One region of the Lysinibacillus sp. C5.1 genome, then DNA from elsewhere that is predicted to be linked to it. Evidence: riboswitches for the same ligand, from Rfam matches in the RefSeq annotation. Region 1 holds a riboswitch; the other holds the start of a gene.

Region 1 (4,220 bases):
TGTAAATACAGTAATAATATTGATGCCCTCTATCTTGGTATAATCTTGCATTAACTGAATAATGCGATGCCAATCTTCGCGCGCTAAAAAATGAAATAGGCCATGTGAAATGATGCAATCATACGTATCGCTAAACTGATATGTAATAATATCTTGAACATCTACCTGTAAATTATGTAGCTGGTGCGACGCTTTGTATCTATTTATTTTAGCAATACCTGCCTCTGAAATATCAATGGCTTCTACCTTAAACCCCAGCTGTGCTAAATAAACGGCATGTCTACCATCGCCACATCCTATATCTAAAATGCGTGCATCCGCTGGTAATTTTTTTGCCCATTCCACTACTTCCTCACTAGGATTACCAAAAGCGAAATGCGTATCTGCTAAGTACTCTTTCTCCCAAAATGGTTGCTGCACCATCTCAACCCCTCTGTCCAACTAGTTAAATTTTACGCACGCTATTTATTATTTAATAATTAACATATCCGTTTCATCAAATTCCCACGTATCTCCATATGCAACTTCCCAATAATAACCGTTGGGATCTTGGAAATAACCGCTATACCCTCCCCAAAACACCGTTTCAGGCTCTTTCACAATGTTTGCTCCAGCTTTTTTTGCTAGGGAAAAGATTGCATCGACTTCTTCTTTAGATTTTCCATTATAGGCAAGCGTAAAGCCCGTAAAGTCGGTGCCTGCTTTTGGTGGGTTTTCTTCATTTATATCCTTTGCTAATCGTTCTATAGGAAATAGAGAAATTTTTGTTCCTCCATTATTGAAGAAAATCACATCAGGATTTGTTTCATCTCCATAGACAACCACCTCAAAACCAAGCCCTTCACGATAAAATGCAAGCGACTCAACCATACTTTTTACACCCAATGTAATTAAATTTAAACGATTCATGCAATAACCCCCTTTTCTCAATATCTATTACTTATTCTATTTTTTTCTTTAATTCCCTTTAATGCAAATCATTATATATGCCTTATGCTCCGTCTTGAAAGAAGAACAGCCTCACACAAAACGTTATGTAACTACATAAGATACATAAGAGATTAGCAAATGGATGGGAGGAAATCCGCTGTATTACAATCCTTATCCGTATTATGTTTATAACCATTATCCAAATTGGGGAATGTCTATCCCACCTACACCCCATCATGTCCCTAGACAACTTGCCATGCCTACCACGACAACAAGCCCTTATCCGCCTATTAATACCATAAAGTTAAAGACGTCAGCAAAAGGGATGCAAACAATTATGCAACAAGTGCAATTACTGACAGAGAAAATTGAGGGTTCTGATCAATTTGCACATGATCTTAAAAACGCCGCACAGCTATCCAATCAAGATGAAGTCCAAAAACTTATTTCTTCTGCTGGAATTACAACGAAGTTTGAGGCGAAATATACGCCAGATAATATTCGTATTGTTTTGAGAGAAGGTGGGTGTTGTAGTTTAGCGTTAGTGTTATATTGGTGACTAAGAGACTTGCTATTTTCGTATCTATATATTCCGACAGAACTTATAAACAATAGATGATTATGCTAAAGTAGCTGGTATCACTCATTGGATTATGTGGAGTAAAAAGAAAAAATGCACCTACCCTATTGTTCAAATAGATATAACCAATTACGACATTTGAAAACATCCTCCATAGCATACATTAACGCAAAGCAAAAAAGTGTTAGATTGATTGTCGTCAATCTAACACTTTTTCTCTTGTGCCCCGGCTTCTACCGGCCTTAATGCTCTTCAGGTGTAAATGTTTTGCATCCTGTTTCTTCACTATTGGATGCCCGCTGACCTTTTTGACTAACAACGTAAATAGCCTCTGCAGTACATTTGTTTCCTGAACCCCAATACGTGCAGTTATTGACTTCACATAGAATCTGTTGTGCCATCGTATCACACCCCCCTCAAATCTATTTAAAATTATTCTAAATAATCACAGATAACATTTCAATAATTAAGCTAAAAATCAGGGTTATTTAACTACAATTTTCAAAATAATGCAAAATAAATATATTTACCGAATTATTAATTATTATATAAGATTTATATTAATTTGCTGATATTTCAAATTATTTGATATTTACTGACTATTGATACGTACATTATTTTTATATCACAAGGCATTCAAATATCTACTATATAGTTCCCACTAAAAAAGCACCCCGCATAGTCCTTGCAAGTGGATGGGGAAAATCCGCTATGTGACAATCCTTATCTATATTGCTATATTTATATCCATATATTCCTATAGAACTTGTAAACTATAGATGATTATGCTAAAGTAGTTGGTATTACTAATTCTGAAAATTCATATATTTTTCTTATCAAGAGAGATGGAGGGATTGGCCCTATGAAGTCTCAGCAACCAGTCTAAGGCATGGTGCTAATTCCAAGTGCGAGATTCGCAAAAGATGAGAAGATTGACTTCAGTTACATGAGAGTCCTCTTCTACAAGTAGGGCTCTTTTTTGTTTTTTTACACTACACATAGTCAGAGAAAGCGGGGAATAAAAATGACAAATGAACTTTTACAAGCACTGCAACTATTAAAATCAAAACAATGGGTTGACTTAACACATACTTTCGGACCTAACTCGCCACATTTCTTTATGTTTGATGATGCGAAGTTTGAAACGTTATTTTCCCATGATGATGGTTTCTTTGCACAACAATTTACGTTTCCCGGGCAATATGGTACACATATTGATCCACCCATTCACTTTGTTTCAGATGCACGCTACTTGGATGAATTAGCATTAAAAGAACTTGTTCTTCCACTTATTGTGATTGATAAGTCCAAGGAGGCCGCTTCGAACCATGATTTCACTTTAAGTGTACAAGATATACTCAACTTCGAAGCCGAATATGGAAAGATTGAAGCAGGAACATTTGTGGCACTGCGAACTGATTGGAGTAAACGCTGGCCGGATAAAGAATTATTTAGTAATAAAGACAAGGATGGTCACAACCATATTCCAGGTTGGGGATTAGAAGCTTTAACGTTTTTATTTACAGAAAGAAATATAAGTGCCATTGGTCATGAAACGTTTGATACAGATTCAGCGGCTGATTTCCGTAAAAATGGTACGTTAAATGGCGAATACTTCGTACTGGATCAGGATACATACCAAATTGAGCTAATGACAAACTTAGACAAACTACCACCAAAGGGGGCAGTCATTTTCAATATTGTGCCAAAGCCTGAAAAAGCATCTGGCTTCCCCGTACGCTCATTTGCTATTTTGCCTTAGTTACAAAAAAGCTGGAGCATAACTTAAAAAATTTAAGGAACAGAAGAAAGGTGTTCATAAATTTTGGCTATTAAACCTGCGCGTTAGCGAGGGTTACGACTTACTGTGCTGAGCGGAAAGCACCGCCGAAGCGGACAACAACGGTTCAACAAAAAAGTGTTAGATTGATTGTCAATCTAACACTTTTTCTTTGTATGTAGCTATCTACTACCCTCACTTCCTGCGGGGCTTTTTTCTCTCCATGTTCATCCCGCTAGAGTCGCCATTACCAATAGCAAAGATGGCATTTCTTTTTAGATCAACTGTAGTTTGCGCAAGGCGTAATCAATGCCGCCTTTATTCGATGCCATCGTGACCTCATCCGCAATATTTTTTAAGGCTACACTTCCATTGCCCATTGCAATACCATATCCAACTTGCTTTAGCATATCCATATCATTATCTCCATCCCCAAAAGCAATCGCCTCTTTTGGATGTAACTTGAAATAACTAAGTACAGCTTCAACAGCAATTGCTTTTGATACATCCTCTTGTAAAACATTCGTAATCATAGGATGCCATCTTTCAAACTTCAAATTTGGAAATTGTGTTCTATACTTTTTCTCTACCTGTTCATTTACATATAAACACATTAAGTAAACTTGCTCATTTAAAATATTTTTATTGACGGGCGGATATTGTCTTAAAGACAATGTCTCATTCATTGCCTTTAGTGTTGCAGGGTGCTGCACACTATTCATCGATAATTGTTCAGTGAAAAATGACAGGCTATTTTGATGGTCGTCAGCAAAAGCTTTAACACTTTGTACAATAGTTTGAGCGATGGGGCTGGCATAGATGATTTGTTCTCCGTGCCGAACATAAGCACCATTCGCCGTAATAAATGTATCAATACCTAATTTATGTAAATCCTGACACATAGATAGTGGTCTACCAGTTGCAGCGACT
Region 2 (4,220 bases), 650 kb from region 1:
CATTAAGTGAGCTGTGCCCGGAACACGTTCACGACTAGCATCCGTTACTAATATTTTTGCTACTTCTAACTCAATGCCTAATTTATGTTTTAGCTCTTCACGCTTTTCATTTAAAATATGATAAATCCCTTGACCTACAGTTCCAAATCCTAAGATCGCTGCCTTTATAGTTGCCATACTTGATTCCCTCCAACGTACATTTCTCCAGTTTTCTCTCTATATAAAGTTTGTGCCTACAAGCACATATTCAAATAATTCAAAATTTAACCTAAAGAAAATTGTAACGCAAATAAATCCATTGCACAAGAAAAATCTTTCTAGGATGGACATTTGTTTTCTCTAGGCGTGCAAAAGAAATCGGTTTCATTGCCTTTATTATACGTTTTTTTTATAAATCTATAATTTTTGAACAAATATTGACGATTCTTTTATAAAAAAAATGCCTTTCTTCTATTATATATGTACGAAGATACTACCTATAGAATGGCTGTCTTGAAAAGTCGAAATAAATTCAACAAATAACTTAGCACAACAAAAAGCTCATTCCCTATAGCAGTAGAGAATGAGCTAAAAAATATAAGGGAAAGTTAACTTGCTAGTAAAAATAATCGATAACGATATTGTGCTAAAGCTGATTGTACTAGTTTGATTTCTTCCTGTGTAAAGTTCGGTATGGCATATGTGCGCTCAATTAGTTGAAATGACCCATATTGTAAGTAATACTCTGTCGCAGGTAGCGCGATATGGTCTGTACCATGAACTTTATACTCTTCAAAAACTTCTTTTACAGTATAGCCTTCTTCTTTAGCATATACGATTTCTTCAAAAGCACTATGTCCAAAGGTTTGTTGCCATTTTGATTCAACTGTCGAAAGTAAGTATTGAATGGCCATATTATTTACAAAATGATGGCTTTCATTTAATTCATATATAAGATAAGCAGTTACATTTTGTGCACGATAAATATTTGCCATTGATAACACTCCTTTTTCGATCAGTTATGGAAAGCGAGAGTAGCTACTGGCTATGTAGCTACCCCCTTTCATGTATATATTCAAAAGTGGGGGAGCACTTATGAAAACAAGTTAGTTGTTTTCGCCTAATGAATGGCGGTGAAAGTTTAGTAACATCAACACTTTGTTCAAGGTTGGTAGCCTTTCGAACGTTTTACTTAATCCCTAGTATACAGCATGGCATTAACTAAGTCAACAATACTTATAAAATTACTAGGTATTATTTATAAAAAATTTCTGAAAACTCACCAAATGAGGTAAGGATTAATGTAGCAACGTTATACGCATTACCAAATGAGGCTTTTCGAATGAGAAAATACGTAAACGCTACAACATACATCTTTGTTTATCTAAATAGGTTATGCTTCTACTTTTTGTTCAGTAGTTGTTACTTGCGCAATAGCTTGTTCTAAATCTGCAATAATATCCTCAACTGCCTCTAAACCGATTGATAAGCGAATGAGCGACTCGGAAACGCCAGTTTGGATTAATTCCTCAGCAGATAACTGTTGATGAGTTGTAGACGCTGGGTGAATAATTAGTGATTTTGCATCGCCTACATTTGCTACGTGTGAAAATAATTTTACGCTGTCTATTAATTGACGGCCTGCTTCTCGTCCACCTTTAATGCCAAATGTAAGCACTGAACCGAAGCCATTTTTCAAATATTTCTTCGCTAAATCATGTGTAGCAAAATCTTCTAATCCATTATAGTTTACATACTCCACAGATGGGTGGTTACGTAAATATTCTGCAACTGCTAATGCATTTTCATTATGTTTAGGAATACGCAAATGAAGCGTTTCTAAACCTTGTAATAAGTTAAATGCAGCATCTGCACTTAATGTTGGTCCAAAATCACGTAGTAATTGCACGCGCAGTTTTGTGGCAAATGCAGCCGCTGCCGTATCAATACCGTATCGTAATCCATGATAAGATGCATCAGGTTCTGTAAATCCTGGGAATCTACCTTGAGTCCAATCAAATTTCCCCGCATCCACAACTACACCACCTAAAGTTGTACCGTGACCGCCAATCCATTTTGTCGCTGAGTGAACGACGATATCTGCACCGAAGTCGATTGGTGTTGAGCCATATGGTGAAGCAAAAGTGCTATCAATAATTAAAGGTAAACCGTTGTCATGTGCAATTGTAGCTACTGCCTCTACATCTAGCACTTTTAAGCTTGGGTTTCCGTAAATTTCAGCGAACACTGCTTTTGTCTTTTCATTAATGGCAGATCGGAAATTTTCAGGATTTGTTTCATCTACGAAAATTGTTTTAATACCGTAGTTTGGTAGTGTATTTGCTAATAAGTTATATGTTCCTCCGTATAAAGAACTTGCTGCTACGATTTCATCCCCTGCTCCTGAAAGATTTAAAATTGAAAATGCGATAGCTGCTGCACCTGATGAAAGTGCTACTGCTGCTGTACCGCCCTCCAATAAAGCGACGCGTTTTTCAAAAACATCTACAGTTGGGTTTGTAATACGTGTATAAATATTGCCCGCTTCTTCTAATGCGAAAAGACGTTGCGCATGAGCAGTGTCTTTAAATACGAAAGCTGTAGAACGGTACACCGGTACAGTTCGAGAGCCTGTCACTGGGTCTGGCTCTTGGCCACCGTGTAATAGTAAAGTTTCTGGTTTAAAATTCGACATGTTTTCTTCCTCCTAAATGGGTTTTTACGATGGTACCGGAGATGAGGAGGATTTATGTGAGAAAACAAAAACCCCCTTCAGTTAAGAAGAGGGTTGCGGTTGCAAGTTTTCCTCCCCTTATCTGCCAGATCCAAGTAAGAATCTGTAGGAATTAGCACCTTAGCAAGTTCGTCACTCACTGGTTGCCGGGCATCATAGGGCCTATCCCTCCGCCGCTCTTGATAAGAGTATGTGATTCAATTTCCATCGTTGTTACACAGTATAAACATAGACTTTTTTTCTGTCAACAGTAAAATTTATTTTTTTCTGAAACTTCTGTCTGCTCCTTTACGTAATAAGAACACATACACTATATAAAAATATAGTTTGAAAGGAGTATTTTTATGGTAAAAGCCATGATTATTTTTATTATTATTGGTTATCTAATCGGCTGTATTCATGGCTCTAAAGTGGCACAGTTTCTATCTGGAGTAGATTTAAAAAAGACTGGCCATGGCAATGCGGGTGCCTCAAACGCAACGCTTTCTCTTGGATGGAAATACGGCATATTAGTAGCACTTATTGATATAGGTAAAGGCGTTGCTGCCGTACTATGCGCACTTTACTACTTTACCTCCAATGCTTCACAATTTACTGAAGTACAAATGTGGTTATTAACCTATGCTATAGCTGCTAGTGTAATACTAGGTCATAACTTCCCGTTCCATATGGGCTTCAAAGGCGGCAAAGGAACTGCATCAATCATAGGCATATTGCTCGCTATTGATTGGAAAATTGCATTATTTGCACTTATGTTATTTGTCATTTTATCTTTAACAACAAATTATTTAATCATTGGTGTGCTTGTATTTTATATTGTTTTTTGTACAGCAACTTACTTATGGATACCTGGTATTGGACCAACAATGATTGCAATTGTTCTTTTTGGTATCGCGCTTATGTTGCATATTGAAAATATTAAACGGCTTATCCAAGGGACAGAGCCTAAAGTAACATCTGCCTTTAAAAAATAAACTTAAACAAATTAAAGCCTTGAGAGACAACAAACAAACTCTCAAGGCTTTTTTATATCATTATTTTGCAAATGATGGATCTTGCATTGTACCGTTCTTAGCTAAATTGACATGCCAAGAAAGCGCTTTTTCTAAAATATGTGGTGTATGGTGGCCGCCTGTTGCCTCGTTCGCTTCGTTAAAGTACGCCCATAATTGTTCCTTATAATCTGGATGCGCACAGTTTTCAATAATACGTCCTACACGCTCTTTCGGTGCTAAACCACGCAAGTCTGCAACACCTTGTTCTGTGACAATAATATCTACATCATGTTCTGTATGGTCTACATGCGAAACCATTGGTACGATACTAGAAATTTTACCGCCTTTTGCATACGATTTCGTCACAAAAATACCTAACCGTGCATTACGAGCAAAATCACCAGAACCACCAATCCCATTCATCATTCGTGTGCCAGAAACATGAGTTGAATTTACATTACCATAAATATCTAGCTCAAGCGCTGTATTTACAGAAATTAAACCGAGTCGAC

The links. A riboswitch is a leader RNA that binds a small molecule or an ion and turns the genes downstream of it on or off. The one in region 1 is predicted to bind S-adenosylmethionine.
Region 2: another riboswitch for S-adenosylmethionine. It lies ahead of I5435_RS01695 (O-acetylhomoserine aminocarboxypropyltransferase/cysteine synthase family protein); the one in region 1 lies ahead of I5435_RS21640 (cyclase family protein).

The regions. Positions count from the first base shown of each region.
Region 1 covers NZ_CP066226.1:4,398,128-4,402,347, forward strand. The annotation lists gene I5435_RS21620 (methyltransferase domain-containing protein) at 1-420, opposite strand, end outside; gene I5435_RS21625 (VOC family protein) at 469-909, opposite strand; gene I5435_RS21630 (YuzC family spore coat inner layer protein) at 1,073-1,489, shown strand; gene I5435_RS21635 (DUF1540 domain-containing protein) at 1,753-1,911, opposite strand; SAM riboswitch class I at 2,341-2,440, shown strand; gene I5435_RS21640 (cyclase family protein) at 2,535-3,272, shown strand; gene I5435_RS21645 (Cof-type HAD-IIB family hydrolase) at 3,566-4,220, opposite strand, start outside.
Region 2 covers NZ_CP066226.1:352,348-356,567, reverse strand. The annotation lists gene I5435_RS01705 (homoserine dehydrogenase) at 1-177, opposite strand, end outside; gene I5435_RS01700 (hypothetical protein) at 588-974, opposite strand; gene I5435_RS01695 (O-acetylhomoserine aminocarboxypropyltransferase/cysteine synthase family protein) at 1,373-2,674, opposite strand; SAM riboswitch class I at 2,789-2,902, opposite strand; gene I5435_RS01690 (glycerol-3-phosphate acyltransferase) at 3,058-3,687, shown strand; gene I5435_RS01685 (succinyl-CoA:acetate CoA-transferase ScpC) at 3,748-4,220, opposite strand, start outside.